DNA from 2 places in the Streptomyces sp. WI03-4A genome. Region 1 is predicted to be linked to the other one. Evidence: predicted binding sites of a transcription regulator. Region 1 holds the regulator's gene; the other holds the start of a gene.
What was found. Region 1 encodes HrcA, which represses chaperone genes, less so after heat shock. Its sites were predicted from a motif close to TTNGCACTCNGNNNNNCNGAGTGCNAA; they were not measured.

Region 1 (8,717 bases):
ACGGCGAGGTGCGCACCGCCGCCCGCCCGCAGACCCTGCTCGGCGTGGTGGAGGACGAGACGTACACCAGCGAGACCGTCGAGCTCGGGCCCGGCGACAGCCTGCTGTGCGTCACCGACGGTGTCACCGAGCGCCGCTCCGGCTCCCGCCAGTTCGACGACGGCGACGGGCTGGCCCGGGCCCTGTCCGGCTGCGCGGGGCTGAGCGCCGAGCTGATCGCCGAAAGGATCCGCCGCCTGGTGCACGAGTTCGGCGGCGGCCTGCCCGAGGACGATCTGGCCCTGCTGGTGCTCCAGGCCGGGTGACCGCCGCCGTACGGGACAATGGGGGACATGCCTTCCGCACTTCCCGACGGCGAGCCCGTCCCCGCCGACGGCGCGCTGCCCGCCGCCGCGCTCGCCGGGGCCGCCGAGCGTCCCCTCGGCTTCTACCTGCACGTCCCGTACTGCGCCACCCGCTGCGGCTACTGCGACTTCAACACGTACACCGCCTCCGAGCTGCGCGGCACGGGCGGGGTGCTGGCGTCCCGGGACAACTACGCGGACACCCTGACCGACGAGGTCCGGCTCGCGCGCAAGGTCCTCGGCGACGACCCGCGCGAGGTCCGCACGGTCTTCGTCGGCGGCGGCACGCCGACGCTGCTGGCCGCCGACGACCTCGTCCGGATGCTGGCCGCCGTGCGCGACGAGTTCGGCCTGGCGCCGGACGCCGAGATCACCACGGAGGCGAACCCGGAGTCGGTGGACCCGGCCTACCTCGCCACCCTGCGGGAGGGCGGTTTCAACCGGATCTCCTTCGGCATGCAGAGCGCGCGGCGGCACGTGCTGAGCGTCCTGGACCGCACCCACACCCCGGGCCGCCCCGAGGCGTGCGTGGCGGAGGCGAGGGCGGCGGGCTTCGAGCACGTCAACCTCGACCTGATCTACGGCACCCCCGGCGAGTCCGACGACGACTGGCGGGCGTCCCTGGAGGCGGCCATCGGCGCCGGCCCCGACCACGTCAGCGCCTACGCCCTCATCGTCGAGGAGGGCACCCAGCTCGCCCGCCGCATCCGCCGGGGCGAGGTCCCGATGACGGACGACGACGTGCACGCCGACCGCTACCTGATCGCCGAGGAGACCCTGTCGGCGGCGGGCTTCGACTGGTACGAGGTCTCCAACTGGGCCACCTCCGAGGCCGGGCGCTGCCTGCACAACGAGCTGTACTGGCGGGGCGCGGACTGGTGGGGCGCGGGCCCCGGCGCCCACTCGCACGTGGGCGGCGTGCGCTGGTGGAACGTCAAGCACCCGGGCGCCTACGCGGCGGCCCTGGCGTCGGGCCGCTCCCCGGGCGCGGGCCGCGAACTGCTCTCCGACGAGGACCGCCGGGTCGAACGGATCCTTCTGGAACTGCGCCTGAGCGAGGGCGTCCCGCTCTCCCTGCTCAAGGAGGCCGGCCTCGCGGCCGCCCGCCGCGCCCTGACCGACGGCCTCCTCCAGCGGACCCCCTACACCGAGGGCCGCGCCGCCCTGACCCTGCGCGGCCGCCTGCTGGCGGACGCGGTGGTGCGGGACCTGGTGGACTGACCGGCCGGGCACCTACAGGGGCGTCAAGCCCCACCGCCGGCCGTGACGAAGTCGATCAGTTCCTCCACTCGGCCCAGCAGTTCCGGCTCCAGGTCCTTGTAGGAGCGCACCCCGGACAGGATGCGCTGCCAGGCCGCGCCCGTGTTCTCGGGCCAGCCCAGGGCCCGGCACACGCCCGTCTTCCAGTCCTGGCCGCGGGGCACCCGGGGCCAGTCGGGGATGCCCACGGAGGACGGCTTCACGGCCTCCCAGACGTCGATGTACGGGTGGCCGACCACCAGCGCGTGCTCGCTCGTCACGGCCTCGGCGATCCGCCACTCCTTGGTGCCCGGCACCAGGTGGTCCACCAGCACGCCGAGCCGGGCGTCGGGCCCGGGCGCGAACTCCGCCACGACCGCCGGCAGGTCGTCCACGCCCTCCAGGTACTCCACGACCACGCCCTCGATGCGCAGGTCGTCGCCCCACACCTTCTCCACCAGCTCGGCGTCGTGCCGGCCCTCGACGTAGATGCGGCCGGCGCGGGCCACCCGGGCCCGGGCCCCGGGGACGGCCACCGAACCGGACGCCGTCCGGGTGGGCCGCGGGGGAGCGGCGGCCGGCCGTACGAGGGTGACCGCCCGGCCCTCCAGCAGGAAGCCGCGCGGCTCCAGCGGGAACACCCGGTGCTTGCCGAAGCGGTCCGCCAGCGTCACCGTGCCCGCCTCGCAGCGGATCACCGCGCCGCAGAACCCGGTACCCGCCTCCTCCACCACCAGACCCGGCTCCGCCGCGACCTCCGGGACGGGCTTCGGCTTCTTCCACGGCGGGGTCAGGTCGGCGGAGTACTGGCGCATTCGAGTGACGATAGGAGAAGCCGCCGCCCGGGGCTCACGACACGCCGAAACGCGCCGCCAGCTCGTCGCGTTGCCGCCGCACGAACCCGGCGTCCACCACCGCACCGTGACCGGGCACGTACAGCGCGTCCTCGCCGCCCAGCGCCAGCAGCCGGTCGAGCGCGGCCGGCCACCGCGACGGCACGGCGTCCGGGCCCGCCTGCGGCGTGCCGGACTCCTCGACCAGGTCGCCGCAGAACACCACCTCGGGGGAGCCGGGTACCAGCACCGCCAGGTCGTGCGCGGTGTGCCCGGGCCCCACGTTGGCCAGCAGCGCCTGCCGGCCGTCCCCGAGGTCCAGCGTCAGCTCGCCGGAGACCGGATGCCGGGGCGCCCCGGCCGCCAGCGTGTCCACCGCCTCCTCCGCGTCCGCCGCCGGCAGGCCGTTGCGGACCGCGTCCAGGCGCAGTTCCTCGCGTCCGCCGGTGAACACCGCCTCCGCCCCCACCGCCGCGTACACCTCGGCCCCGGCGAACGCGGCCGTGCCGAAGACGTGGTCGAAGTGGGGATGGGTCAGCGCGAGATGGGTCACACGGCGGCCCGCCAGCCGCTCGGCGCACTCCCGCAGCCGGGCGCCCTCGGCCAGGCTCGCCCCGGCGTCCACCACCAGCGCCGTGCCGTGCCCGATCACCAGGCCCGCGGTGCAGTCCCAGCCGGGCAGCCGGCACCTGCCGATCCCGTCGGCCAGCCGCTCCCACCCCAGCTCTTCCCAAGTCACCGTCATACCGCGACGCTAGCGGTACGACCCCGTACGGCAGGACCGACCTTGCCCAGTGAGTACCCCACGGCCGTACACTGGGCCGGGGAACGCTGGCACTCGGACACGCAGAGTGCCAGGTGGACCACTCGAAGGTCCCAGGGGACGACATGCTGGAGGTGCGCGCGGATGCTGAGTGAACGCAGGCTTCAGGTGCTGCGCGCCATCGTCCAGGACTACGTGGGCACCGAGGAGCCGGTGGGCTCCAAGGCGCTCACCGAACGGCACAACCTCGGCGTCTCCCCGGCGACGGTGCGCAACGACATGGCGGCCCTGGAGGACGAGGGCTTCATCGCACAGCCGCACACCAGCGCCGGGCGCATCCCCACCGACAAGGGCTACCGGTTGTTCGTGGACAAGCTCGCGGGTGTCAAGCCGATGACCGGGCCCGAGCGCCGGGCCATCCAGAACTTCCTCGAGGGCGCCGTCGACCTCGACGACGTCGTGGCCCGCACGGTGCGCCTGCTCGCGCAGCTCACCCGGCAGGTCGCCGTCGTGCAGTACCCGTCCCTGACCCGGTCCACCGTCCGGCACGTGGAGCTGCTCTCGCTCGCGCCCGCGCGGGTGATGCTCGTGCTGATCACGGACACCGGCCGGGTCGAGCAGCGGATGGTCGACTGCCCGGCGCCCTTCGGCGAGGCATCCCTGGCCGACCTCAGGGCCCGGCTGAACAGCCGGGTCGCCGGCCGCCGGTTCAGCGATGTGCCGCACCTGGTCGAGGACCTGCCCGAGGGCTTCGAGGCCGAGGATCGCGGTACGGTCTCCACCGTGCTCTCCACCCTGCTGGAGACACTGGTGGAGGAGAACGAGGAGCGGTTGATGATCGGCGGCACCGCCAATCTCACCCGTTTCGGACATGATTTCCCCCTCACGATCCGGCCCGTGCTGGAGGCTCTTGAGGAGCAGGTCGTGCTCCTCAAGCTCCTGGGCGAGGCGAAGGATCCGGGCGTGATGGTGCGCATCGGGCACGAGAACGCCCATGAGGGACTCAACTCCACCTCCGTGGTGTCGGTCGGCTACGGTTCGGGCGGCGAGGCGGTTGCCAAGCTCGGCGTGGTCGGACCGACCCGCATGGACTATCCGGGAACGATGGGAGCGGTACGCGCAGTGGCACGGTACGTCGGACAGATCCTGGCGGAGTCGTAAGTGGCCACGGACTACTACGCCGTTCTCGGCGTGCGCCGCGACGCGTCGCAGGATGAGATCAAGAAGGCGTTCCGTCGGCTCGCGCGCGAGCTGCACCCGGACGTCAACCCCGATCCGAAGACCCAGGAGCGGTTCAAGGAGATCAACGCCGCCTACGAGGTGCTGTCGGACCCGCAGAAGAAGCAGGTCTACGACCTCGGCGGCGACCCGCTCTCCCAGGCGGGCGGCGCGGGCGCGGGCGGCTTCGGCGCCGGCGGCTTCGGCAACTTCTCCGACATCATGGACGCGTTCTTCGGCACGGCGTCGCAGCGCGGGCCGCGCTCGCGCACCCGACGCGGCCAGGACGCGATGATCCGCATCGAGGTCGAGCTGGACGAGGCGGCCTTCGGGACGACCAAGGACATCCAGGTCGACACCGCGATCGTCTGCAACACCTGCAACGGCGAGGGCGCGGCGCCCGGCACCAGCGCCCAGACGTGTGACATGTGCCGCGGCCGCGGCGAGGTCTCCCAGGTGACCCGGTCCTTCCTGGGCCAGGTCATGACCTCCCGCCCCTGCCCCCAGTGCCAGGGCTTCGGCACGGTCGTGCCGACCCCGTGCCCGGAGTGCGCGGGCGACGGCCGGATCCGCTCCCGCCGCACCCTGACGGTGAAGATCCCGGCCGGTGTCGACAACGGCACCCGGATCCAGCTCGCCGGCGAGGGCGAGGTCGGCCCCGGCGGCGGTCCGGCCGGCGACCTCTACGTCGAGATCCACGAGCTGCCGCACTCGACCTTCCAGCGGCGCGGCGACGACCTGCACTGCACGGTCACCATCCCGATGACCGCGGCGGCCCTCGGCACCAAGGTGCCGCTGGAGACCCTGGACGGGATGGAGGAGGTCGACATCCGGCCCGGCACCCAGTCCGGCCAGTCGATCCCGCTGCACAACCGGGGCGTCACGCACCTGCGCGGCGGCGGCCGGGGCGACCTGATCGTGCACGTCGAGGTCACCACGCCGACCAAGCTCGACCCCGAGCAGGAGCGGCTGCTGCGCGAGCTGGCGAAGCTGCGCGGCGAGGAGCGGCCCCAGGGCCAGTTCCAGCCGGGCCAGCAGGGCCTGTTCTCGCGGCTGAAGGACGCCTTCAACGGGCGCTGACGCCGGCCGGCAGGGCGGTCCGGACCCGGTCCGGACCGCCGCTCCGGCGGCGGCCGGAACCGCGGCCCGCGGCGGTGCGCGGGGGGCGTTCGGACACCCTGTGTCACTGGCCTATGCCGCCGGACGCCCGGATTCGGACTTGTTTCGAGGACGTGACAACATGCGGTCATGTCCTCCGCACTGACCGATCTCTTTCCACTTCCGATCGTGCAGGCCCCCATGGCGGGCGGTGTCTCCGTCCCGCAGCTCGCGGCCGCCGTGTCCGAGGCGGGCGGTCTCGGCTTCCTCGCCGCCGGGTACAAGACCGCCGACGGCATGTACCAGGAGATCAAGCAGCTGCGAGGGCTCACGGCCCGCCCGTTCGGCGTGAACCTCTTCATGCCCCAGCCCGAGTACGCGGAGTCGGGCGCGGTGGAGGTCTACGCGCACCAGCTGGCCGGCGAGGCCGCCTGGTACGAGACCGAGCTCGGCGACCCAGACAGCGGACGCGACGACGGCTACGACGCCAAGCTCGCCGTCCTCCTCGACAACCCGGTCCCGGTGGTCTCCTTCCACTTCGGCGTGCCGGGCCGGGACGTCCTCGACTCGCTGCGCCGGGCCGGAACCCTCACCCTGGTCACCGCCACCACCGCCGAGGAGGCCCTCGCCGTCGAGCGGGCCGGTGCGGACGCGGTGATCGCGCAGGGCGTGGAGGCCGGCGGCCACCAGGGCACCCACCGGGACCTCGCGGAGAACGACGGCTCCGGCATCGGGCTGCTCTCGCTGGTCGCGCAGATCCGCGAGACCGTGCGCGTCCCGATCGTCGCCGCCGGCGGCATCATGCGCGGCGCCCAGATCGCCGCCGTCATCGCCGCGGGCGCGAGCGCGGCCCAGCTCGGCACCGCGTTCGTCGCCACCCACGAGTCCGGCGCACCCGCCCCGCACAAGCAGGCGCTGACCAACCCGCTGTTCGCGCGCACCGAGCTGACCCGGGCCTTCTCCGGCCGCCCGGCGCGCGCCCTGGTCAACCGCTTCCTGCGCGAGCACGGCCCGTACGCCCCCGCCGCGTACCCCGAGGTCCACCACCTGACCTCGCCGCTGCGCAAGGCCGCCGCCAAGGCCGGAGACGCCCAGGGCATGGCGCTGTGGGCCGGCCAGGGCCACCGGATGGCCCGCGAGCTGCCCGCCGGGGAACTGGTGCGGGTGCTGGCGGCCGAACTCACCGCGGCCCGGACAGCGTTGTCGGGCCCGGCCGGCACGGGAGGTGAGGGGCGATGACCGCACCGGTCTTCGTCGTCGAGCACTTCGACGCGGACGGTCACCGCTACGTCCTGGACGGCCCCGAAGGCCGCCACGCGGTCTCGGTCAAGCGGCTCCAGCCGGGCGAGGAGGTCGTCCTCACCGACGGCGCCGGACGTCACGCCGTGTGCGAGGTGATCGCCACCGAGGGCAAGGACCGGCTGATCGTCCGCCTGGGCACCGTCGCCGAGGAGCCGGAGCCCGCACCGCGCATCACCGTCGTGCAGGCCCTGCCCAAGGGCGACCGCGGCGAGGTCGCCGTCGAGACCATGACCGAGGTCGGCGTCGACGCCGTCGTGCCCTGGCAGGCGGCCCGCTGCATCACCCAGTGGCGGGGCGAGCGCGGGCTGAAGGCCCTCGGCAGGTGGCGGGCCACCGCCCGGGAGGCCGGCAAGCAGTCCCGCCGGGTCCGCTTCCCCGAGATCGCGGACGCGGCCACCACCAAGCAGGTCGCCGCGCTCCTCGCCGAGGCCGACTTCGCCGCCGTGCTGCACTCCGACTTCGAACACGGCAGCGCCCCGCTGGCCACCGCCGAACTCCCCGACCGGGGCGAGATCGTGCTGGTCGTCGGGCCCGAAGGCGGAGTCTCCCGCGACGAGTTGGCACTCTTCGAGGAGGCGGGCGCCCGCGCCTTCGTGCTCGGCCCCTCCGTCCTGCGCACATCCACCGCCGGCACCGCCGCCGCGGCCCTCCTCCTGGGCCGCACCGGCCGCTGGTCCTGACCCCCGAGGGACACGATGGAACTCGCCCAGATACGGCTCCTCGTCACCGACTTCCCGGCCTGCTACCACTTCTACGCCGAGGTCCTCGGCCTCACCCCGCAGTCCGGGGCGACCGAGGGCCCGTACGAGAAGTTCAGCCCGCACGCCGGCTCGGCCGGGATCGCGCTCCAGGACCGCGCCATGATGGGCGGCGTCCTCGCCGAACTGGGCGGCGCCGCCACGGGCCACCGCTCCCTGGTCGTCCTGCGCGTCGACGACCTCGACGCCTACTGCGCGGAGATCGGCTCCCGCGGCGCGACCGTCCTGCACGGGCCCGCCCCCATGACGGACCGCATGCGGGTGGCCCACCTCAAGGACCCGGAGGGGAACATGGTGGAACTCCAGGAGTGGCTTCTGCTGCGCACCTGACGATCGCCGGGAGCAGCGGCCAGCCGTCCACCTCGCCGCCGGCCGGCTCCCGCGCCCGCACCACGTCCACGAACGCCCGCACGACGGACGGCAGGTGCAGATTGGCCGCGTTCCCGTGCTCGTCGATCACGAGCCCGGAGTGGCTGTAGGCGTCGCTGCCCGCCACCCGTCCGGGCCCGCCCCGGAAGACCAGCCGGGCGGCGGGCCGGTCGGTCCGGCCGTCCCGGTACAGCACCAGCGTCTCCTGGCAGGGGCCGCCGTCCGGCCGGTGCCGGTGCCCGACCCGCCACCACCACACCTCCCCGCAAGGACCGGCCAGTCGTCTGAGTCTGCCTCTCCCGCCCATCGGGCCAGCCTACGGCGGCCCGGACACCACGGCGGTCCCGCGGGCCCCCGCCCGAACGGGTGAGTGGCCGTAAGCGGTCTTCCGCACCGCCCGCACCGGTGGCACGCTGCCCTTCATGGGGGCTTCGAGACGAATCGGACAGGGGCCACGAGCCACGCGCGCACTGGCCGTGGCGGGGCTCGCCGTGGTGACGGTGGGCGTGGTGACGGCATGTCAGCCGGGCGATCTCAGCTCGGCCGCGGTGGCGTACACCACCGACAAGACCGCCACCGACGAGCTCAAGCGGCGGCATGTGGACATCAGTTGGCTCACCTGCACGGGCAACTACGGCAAGGGCGGCTACACACCGGGGAAGTCCCCCTCGCCGACCGAGACCACCGTCGTCTCCGTCGACTGCCAGGGGCAGACCAAGGACGGCCGGAAGATCACCGTCACCGGCAAGGTGACGAAGGCCGTCGACGGCGCCTGCGTGCGCGGCGACCTGAC
Region 2 (8,717 bases), on a different contig from region 1:
GGACTCCGGCGGCCATCTGCGCGCCGCGCTGGCCGCGGCGGCCACCTGACCCGCACGCTCGGGGCGTGCGCAACGACCCCGCCTCCACCGCAGCCGCCGTCCTCGCCCGGGCCGGCGGCCCCGGGAACGTCACCTCCGTCGCCCACTGCATGACCCGGCTCCGGCTGGGCGTCGCCGACCCGGCGGCGGTCGACGCGGAGGGACTGCGAGCGCTGCCCGGGGTGCTCGGGGTGGTGGCGGACGGCGCCGGCGTGCAGATCGTGCTGGGGCCGGGGGTGGTCGAGGAGGTCACGGCACGCACCGAGGCCCTGGTGCGGGAGGCCGGTCCCGCGCCCGCGCGGCCGGCCGGCCCGGAGGGCGGGGTGGAGGCGGCAGCCCCCCGGCGCGAGGCGACGCCGGTCAAGGCCCTGCTGCGCCGTGTCGCGAACGTCTTCGTCCCGCTCATCCCCGCCCTGATCGGCTGCGGCGTCCTCGCGGGCCTGAACGGCCTGCTGCTCAACGCCGGCCTGCTGCCCGCCCTCACCCCGGCGCTGACCGCCGTCGCCTCCGGCTTCATGGCGCTGATCGCCGTGTTCGTCGGGCACAACACGGCGAAGGAGTTCGGCGGTACGCCGGTGCTCGGCGGCGCGGTGGCGGCCGTGGTCGTGTACCCGGGCGTGGCCAAGGTGACGGCGTTCGGGGTGCACCTGGTGCCCGGCCAGGGCGGGGTGCTCGGCGCGCTCGCGGCGGCACTGCTGGCCACACGGGTGGAGAAGTGGTGCCGGGGCCGGGTGCCCGGAGCGCTGGACGTCCTCCTCACCCCCACGGTGACCGTCCTGGTCTCCGGCCTGGTCACGCTGTACGGCCTGATGTACGCGGCCGGGGTGGTCGCCGCCGCCATCGGCACGGCCGCGGACCGGTTGCTGGCCACGACCGGGCCCGCCGCCGGGCTGGTCCTCGGCGGCCTGTTCCTGCCCCTGGTCATGCTGGGCCTGCACCAGGCCCTCATCCCCATCCACACCACGCTCATCGCCCAGCAGGGCTACACGGTCCTGCTGCCCCTGCTCGCCATGGCGGGCGCGGGCCAGGTGGGCGCGGCGCTCGCGGTGTACGTCCGGCTGCGCCACGACGTCTCGCTGCGCACGACGATCCGCTCGGCGCTCCCGGCCGGGCTGCTGGGCGTGGGCGAGCCGCTGATCTACGGCGTGTCGCTGCCGCTGGGCCGCCCGTTCGTGACGGCCTGCGCGGGCGGCGCGGCCGGCGGGGCCTTCGTCGGCTTCTTCGCGATGCTCGGCGACAAGGTGGGGGCGACGGCCATCGGGCCGTCGGGCTGGGCGCTGTTCCCGCTGCTGGCGGGCAACCGCGGACCCGGGACCGCGGCGGCCGTCTACGGCGGCGGCCTGCTCACCGGGTACGCGGTCGGCTTCGCGGCGACGTACCTCTTCGGCTTCACGGGCCGCTCCCGAGCAGCCACGTCGACGTGACACACCACCAACCCGGCCAGCCCGAACACGACGCACCCGCCGACTCCACCGACCGCCCCCACCCGGCCACATCCGCGTGACGCACCGGCGGGCCCGGTCGTTTCCCCGGGCATGATGAAGACGCTCCTGACCGCCGCCGCCCTCACGGTGTGCGCCGCCGCCCTGGCCGCGCCCGCCCACGCCGACGGCGGGGCCGACGGCCACTGGACCGCCACCGGCACCGCCCGCTGTGCCGGGGACCTGGCCCTGCCCGCGCTGGCGAGCGTGGCACCGCTGCCCGCGTCGGACGCGGCCCCCGCGTGCGGCGCCGACAGCCTCCTGCACCACGGCCGCTGACCGGCGCGCGTCTCCGCGTCCGCGACCGCGCGGCGCGCCCCGCCTCCCCGGCGCGCTACCGTCGAACGATGAACCACGCCCAGCTCACCGCCCTGGGCCGTGCCCTCCGCCTGGTCGGGGAGCACGGGGAGGCGCTCTCGGCCGACACACCGGACGCGCGGCTGCACGAGATCAAGGCCGATCTCAGACGCGCCCTCGACCTGCTCGACGAGAGCGTCGCGGCCGGCGCGCCCACGACCCGCTGTCCCGAGCACCCGCAGGGGCCCGTCGACGAGAGTGCGCCCGACCGGTGCCTGCTCTGCGAGACCAGGCGCCGGGCCGCGCGGCGGTCGGAGTTCCAGGGCGGCAGGCCGCGGGCCACCGAGGCGCCCGCCTCCGGCCAGTCCCGGTACGGCGTCCGCGCCGACCGGCCCCAGCCCCAGCAGCGGTGGCTGCCGGAGGCGTGGAACGGTCGCGAGTGGCAGCTGTGCGGGACGCCCCGGCGGGACCGGCACGAGGCGGAGGCCTATCTGGCCGCCCAGCGGCGCGGGTCCCGGCCGGCCATGGCGTACCGGCTCGTGCACGAGTTCACCGACTACGAGGTGCTGCGGATCTGGGGCACCCCGGTCCAGGTCGACATCGAGCCGATGGGCAACCTCTAGGCGCCTCGCTGCCGGCGGTCCCGGCTCAGCTCAGGGTCTTCAGCGCGGCGGCGTCGTAGGGCGCGAGCTCCTCGAACCGGTCGGCGAGCACCTTGGCCGCCCAGTCCGGGTCCTGGAGCAGGGCGCGGCCGACGGCGACCATGTCGAACTCGTCGGACTCCATGCGGTCCAGCAGGTTCTCGATGCCCTTGACCGGGGAGCCCTGGCCCTGGAAAGCGCCGGTGAAGTCGCCGTCGAGGCCGACCGAGCCGACGGTGATGACGGGCTTGCCGGTCAGCTTCTTCGTCCAGCCCGCGAGGTTCAGGTCGGAGCCGTCGAACTCGGGCAGCCAGTAGCGGCGGGTGGAGGCGTGGAAGACGTCGACGCCGGCGGCGGCCAGCGGGGTGAGGACGGCCTCCAGCTCCTCGGGGGTCTCGGCGAGCCGGGCGGTGTAGTCCTGCTGCTTCCACTGGGAGTAGCGGAAGATCACGGGGAACTCGGGGGACACGGCCGCGCGGACCGCCGCGACGATCTCCGCGGAGAACTTCGCCCGGGCGACGGGGTCACCGCCGTAGGCGTCGGTACGGCGGTTGGTGCCCTCCCAGAGGAACTGGTCGAGGAGGTAGCCGTGGGCGCCGTGGATCTCCACGCCGTCGAACCCGATGCGCTCGGCGTCCGCGGCGGCCCGGGCGAACGCGCCGATGACGTCGTCGAGGTCCTGCTGGGTCATCGCCTTGCCGGTGGCCTCGGCGCCCGCGGTGACGAGACCGGAGGGGCCCATCGCGGGGGCGTCGGGGAAGGGGTTCTGGCCCTGCTCGCGGACCATGCCGATGTGCCACAGCTGCGGGACGATCGTGCCGCCGGCCGCGTGCACGTCCTCGGCGACCTTCGCCCAGCCCGCGAGCTGCTCCTCCCCGTGGAACCGCGGGACGCGACCGCTGTTCCCGGCCGACTCGTGGCCCACGTAGGTGCCCTCGGTGACGATCAGACCGACACCGGCGGCGGCGCGGCGCGCGTAGTACGACCGCACGTCCTCACCGGGAACACCGCCCGGCGAGAACATCCGGGTCATCGGCGCCATCACGATCCGGTTGGGCACCGTGAGCCCGTTCAGCGCGATCGGACGGGAGAGGATCTGGGCGGCGCGGGACGCGGGGGACGTGACGGTCACGTGGGGGCTCCTGACGAATGACGGGTGACGGGTGGCCGCGTGAGCTGACCGGCTGGTATGTGCGCACGCATTGTTACACCACCTGAAGCAACCATCGCCGCAGCGGTGCGCATTCCGGAAGGACCGGGGTCACTGTGTGTTCCGGAACACACTCCGGACACGCCCGAGGGCGGCACCCCCTGCCGGAACAGGGGGTGCCGCCCTCGGAAAGGACAGGCTGATCCGGGTGGATCAGAAGTCCATGTCACCGCCCGGCATGCCGCCCGGAGCGGCCGCGGCGGCCTTCTCCGGCTTGTCGGCGATGACGGCCTCGGTGGTGAGGAACAGCGCGGCGATGGAGGCGGCGTTCTGCAGCGCGGAACGGGTCACCTTCGCCGGGTCGATGATGCCCTCGGCGATCATGTCGACGTACTCGCCGGTGGCGGCGTTCAGACCGTGGCCGACGGCCAGGTTGCGCACCTTCTCCACGACGACGCCACCCTCGAGACCACCGTTGACGGCGATCTGCTTCAGCGGGGCCTCGAGCGCGAGCTTCACGGCGTTGGCGCCGGTCGCCTCGTCACCCTCCAGGTCCAGCTTCTCGAAGACCGAGGAGGCCTGCAGCAGGGCCACGCCACCACCGGCGACGATGCCCTCCTCGACGGCGGCCTTCGCGTTGCGGACGGCGTCCTCGATGCGGTGCTTGCGCTCCTTGAGCTCCACCTCGGTGGCGGCACCGGCCTTGATGACCGCGACACCGCCGGCGAGCTTCGCCAGGCGCTCCTGCAGCTTCTCGCGGTCGTAGTCCGAGTCGCTGTTCTCGATCTCGGCGCGGATCTGGTTCACCCGGCCGTTGACCTGGTCCGAGGAACCGGCACCGTCGACGATGGTGGTCTCGTCCTTGGTGATGACGACCTTGCGGGCGCGGCCCAGGAGGTCCAGGGTCGCGTTCTCCAGCTTGAGGCCGACCTCCTCGGAGATGACCTCGCCGCCCGTCAGGATGGCGATGTCGCCGAGCATGGCCTTGCGGCGGTCGCCGAAGCCCGGGGCCTTGACGGCGACGGACTTGAAGGTGCCGCGGATCTTGTTCACGACCAGGGTCGACAGGGCCTCGCCCTCGACGTCCTCGGCGATGATCAGCAGCGGCTTGCCCGACTGCATGACCTTCTCCAGCAGCGGGAGCAGGTCCTTGACGGAGCCGATCTTGGAGTTCGCGATGAGGATGTACGGGTCCTCGAGCGACGCCTCCATGCGCTCCATGTCGGTGGCGAAGTAGGCGGAGATGTAGCCCTTGTCGAAGCGCATGCCCTCGGTGAGCTCGAGCTCGAGACCGAAGGTGTTGCTCTCCTCGACGGTGATGACGCCTTCCTTGCCGACCTTGTCCATGGCCTCGGCGATCAGCTCGCCGATCTGGGTGTCGGCGGCGGAGATGGACGCGGTGGAGGCGATCTGCTCCTTCGTCTCCACGTCCTTCGCCTGCTCCAGCAGGGCGGCGGAGACGGCCTCGACGGCCTTCTCGATACCGCGCTTCAGGGCCATCGGGTTGGCACCGGCGGCGACGTTGCGCAGACCTTCCTTGACCAGGGCCTGGGCGAGCACGGTCGCGGTGGTCGTACCGTCACCGGCGACGTCGTCCGTCTTCTTGGCGACTTCCTTGACCAGCTCGGCGCCGATCTTCTCGTACGGGTCCTCGAGCTCGATCTCCTTGGCGATGGAGACACCGTCGTTGGTGATCGTGGGGGCGCCCCACTTCTTCTCGAGGACGACGTTGCGGCCCTTGGGGCCGAGCGTCACCTTGACGGCGTCCGCGAGCTGGTTCATGCCGCGCTCGAGGCCGCGCCGCGCCTCCTCGTCGAACGCGATGATCTTGGCCATGTGAAGTGGTCCCTCCAGGACTGGGGGTGATTCCTTCGGACCGCGCCCGCGCCCGCGACGGACGGCTCGCCGGCCCCGTGGTTCCTTGCACCACTTGGCCCGCGGGCCTCACCGACCCGGTCCTTCGTTGTCACTCTCACCTTCAGAGTGCTAACGCCAATGATTAGCACTCGGGCATGGCGAGTGCAAGCGCCTCCGGGGGATCAGCCCGGGGCGAACAGGACGAAGGGCCCACACCCCGGGCGGGGTGTGGGCCCTTCGCGTGAAGAACGTTCAGGCGGTGACGCGAACCATGTCGGCCTGCGGGCCCTTCTGGCCCTGCGAGATCTCGAACTCGACCCGCTGGCCCTCTTCCAGGGTGCGGTAGCCGTCCATCTGAATCGCGCTGTAGTGGACGAAGACGTCCGCACCACCGTCGACCGCGATGAAGCCGTAGCCCTTCTCCGCGTTGAACCACTTGACGGTGCCCTGAGCCATGCCTAACTCCCCTATTACTGGCCCTTGCACAGATCCACACTTCGCGGACCCGGGTCAGACCTCACCCCCCATTGAACGGGGGCGTGCGCCGGAACGCGTCGACCGCGGCTGAATGTATCTGTCCAACTGCCGTCTGCAACAGGTCAATCGGACGAGAATTCTGGACGAGCCCGATCCGGAATCTGCCGAGAATTCAGGCGAATTCAGGGCAAGTCGGGCCCCGCAAATGGCTCAAAAGCCGCGAAAAACCCGCACACTTTGGCTGTTTCTCGACGGGCGTACGGCATGATTCCGGGGCCCGCGACCCGCAGACCCGGAACGCGTTCCCCAACTCTACCGCGCTCAATCACACAGAATGGCCCCCTCCGTTTCTCTCACGGAGGAGGCCATTCCATGAACAATCGGTAACCGCGATTACCGAAGGTAATGTCAGCCGCCGGCGACCGCCGGAATGATGGAGACACCGGCGCCGTCGGGGGTCGCGGTCTGCAGCCCCTGCTCGAAGCGGACGTCGTCGTCGTTGACGTAGACGTTCACGAAGCGGCGCAGCTTGCCCTGGTCGTCCAGCACCCGGGCGGCGATGCCGGTGTGGTTCTTCTCCAGGCTCTCGATGACCTCGGCGAGGGTCGTGCCCTCGGCGGCGACCTCGGCCTGGCCACCCGTGTAGGTGCGCAGGATGGTGGGGATGCGAACGGTCACGCTCATGCGAGGCCAGCCTCTCGGAAGGAGTCCAGGGTCGGGCGGATGGTGGCGGTCAGGCCGGTGCCGGCCACCGCGTCGAGGGTCTTGAGGCCGTCGCCGGTGTTGAGCACGACCGTGGTCTTCGCCGGGTCGAGGATTCCGTCCTTGAGCAGCTTGCGGGTGACTCCCACGGTCACCCCGCCCGCCGTCTCCGCGAAGATGCCCTCGGTGCGGGCCAGCAGCTTGATGGCGTCCACGACCTCCTCGTCCGTCACGTCCTCCACCGCGCCGCCGGTGCGGCGCGCGATGTCCAGGACGTACGGCCCGTCGGCCGGGTTGCCGATGGCCAGGGACTTGGCGATGGTGTTCGGCTTCTGCGGCCGCACCACGTCGTGACCCGCCTTGTACGCGGTCGACACCGGCGAGCAGCCCTCCGCCTGGGCGCCGAAGATCTTGTACGGGCGGTCCTCGACCAGGCCCAGTTTGATCAGCTCCTGCAGCCCCTTGTCGATCTTCGTGAGCTGGGAGCCGGAGGCGATCGGGACGACGATCTGGTCCGGGAGGCGCCAGCCGAGCTGTTCGCAGATCTCGTACGCGAGGGTCTTGGAGCCCTCCGCGTAGTACGGGCGCAGGTTGACGTTCACGAAGCCCCAGCCCTCACCGGCCGGGTCGCCGATCAGCTCGGAGCAGAAACGGTTCACGTCGTCGTAGTTGCCCTGGATGCCGACGAGCTCGCCGCCGTACACCGCGGCCATGACGACCTTGCCCTGCTCCAGGTCGTGCGGGATGAACACGCAGGAGCGGAAGCCGGCCCGGGCGGCCGCGGCGCCGACGGCGCCGGCCAGGTTGCCGGTGGAGGAGCAGGAGAGGGTGGTGAAGCCGAAGGCACGCGCGGCCTCCAGCGCCTGGGCGACGACCCGGTCCTTGAACGAGTGGGTCGGGTTGCCGGAGTCGTCCTTCACGTACAGGCCGCCGGTGACACCCAGTTCGCGCGCCAGGTTGTCGGCCTCGACGAGCTTGGTCCAGCCCGGGTTGATGTTGGGCTTGTCGGCCACGTCCGCGGGGACCGGCAGCAGCGGGGCGTAGCGCCAGATGTTCGCGGGGCCGGACTCGATGCGCCGGCGCAGTTCCTCGGTGTCGTACGCGGAGAAGTCGTAGGCGATCTCCAGCGGACCGAAACACTCCTCGCAGGCGAACACCGGCCCGAGGGGTACCCGGTGGCCGCACTCGCGACAGCTCAGGGCGGCGGCGGGACCGAGATCGACGGCGGGATTGCTGGTGCTTGCAACTGTCTGCGCAGCCATGGAGGCGAGGCCCTTTCTCCTCATCTTCCTCACGACGCACTTCGCCGTGAGACGGATTTGGCACCTTCCCTAGCCGGGAGCCTCGCGAAGACGATCAGATCTTGTCTGGTCTACGAGTACCGACTGGAGGGTTGCCGGGGCTTCATCGGGCCGTTTCCCTCTGCCCCTCTGGATGAGCTGTATGTGGTTGTGGGCGCCGGCGACCCCCGACATGCGATGGTCATCGGCGTTGTTCAAGACTGTAACCGAAGGCCAGGACAGTTGAGATAGTCGTCCGTACCGCGAGACAACCGTGAGGAGCCGCCGACCGTGCTGGAAGAAGTCGAACGTTGGCTGAGCACGCGCTCCTGGTCCGTGACCGACCGCTCGCCGCACGAGATCCTGGCCGCCAAGCAGCGCACGGGCCAGACGGTCTCCGTCGTGCTGCCCGCACTGGACGAGGAGGAGACGGTCGGCGACATCGTCGCGGTGATCCGCCACGACCTCGTGGAGCGCCTCCCGCTGGTCGACGAGATCGTCGTCGTCGACTCCGGCTCCACCGACCGCACCTCCGAGGTCGCCGCCGCCGCGGGCGCTCGGGTCGTCCACCGCGACGACATCCTGCCGCGCCTGCCCGCCGTCCCCGGCAAGGGCGAGGTGCTGTGGCGCTCCCTGCTGGTCACCGGCGGCGACATCGTCTGCTTCATCGACGCCGACCTGCGGGAGTTCTCCTCCGACTTCGTCTCCGGGATCGTCGGCCCGCTGCTCACCGACCCGGACGTCGACCTGGTCAAGGCCATGTACGACCGTCCGCTCGCCGGCGCCGGCGGGC

Region 2: a site for HrcA is predicted at 5,608-5,634, ahead of groL (chaperonin GroEL). Genes of this name have one in related genera too.

The regions. Positions count from the first base shown of each region.
Region 1 covers NZ_JARAUO010000038.1:84,876-93,592, reverse strand. Annotated here, with positions in the region: partial or broken gene PV343_RS30570 (SpoIIE family protein phosphatase) at 1-305, shown strand, start outside; gene hemW (radical SAM family heme chaperone HemW) at 333-1,565, shown strand; gene PV343_RS30560 (DUF3097 domain-containing protein) at 1,589-2,398, opposite strand; gene PV343_RS30555 (MBL fold metallo-hydrolase) at 2,433-3,161, opposite strand; gene hrcA (heat-inducible transcriptional repressor HrcA) at 3,324-4,340, shown strand; gene dnaJ (molecular chaperone DnaJ) at 4,341-5,477, shown strand; gene PV343_RS30540 (nitronate monooxygenase) at 5,646-6,734, shown strand; gene PV343_RS30535 (16S rRNA (uracil(1498)-N(3))-methyltransferase) at 6,731-7,477, shown strand; gene PV343_RS30530 (VOC family protein) at 7,493-7,885, shown strand; gene PV343_RS30525 (hypothetical protein) at 7,827-8,231, opposite strand; gene PV343_RS30520 (hypothetical protein) at 8,347-8,717, shown strand, end outside.
Region 2 covers NZ_JARAUO010000016.1:14,625-23,341, forward strand. Annotated here, with positions in the region: gene murQ (N-acetylmuramic acid 6-phosphate etherase) at 1-49, shown strand, start outside; gene PV343_RS18095 (PTS transporter subunit EIIC) at 66-1,463, shown strand; gene PV343_RS18100 (hypothetical protein) at 1,575-1,799, shown strand; gene PV343_RS18105 (hypothetical protein) at 1,868-2,440, shown strand; gene PV343_RS18110 (NADH:flavin oxidoreductase) at 2,466-3,590, opposite strand; gene groL (chaperonin GroEL) at 3,822-5,444, opposite strand; gene PV343_RS18120 (cold-shock protein) at 5,718-5,921, opposite strand; gene PV343_RS18125 (MoaD/ThiS family protein) at 6,351-6,626, opposite strand; gene thrC (threonine synthase) at 6,623-7,906, opposite strand; SAM riboswitch class I at 7,924-8,085, opposite strand; gene PV343_RS18135 (glucosyl-3-phosphoglycerate synthase) at 8,216-8,717, shown strand, end outside.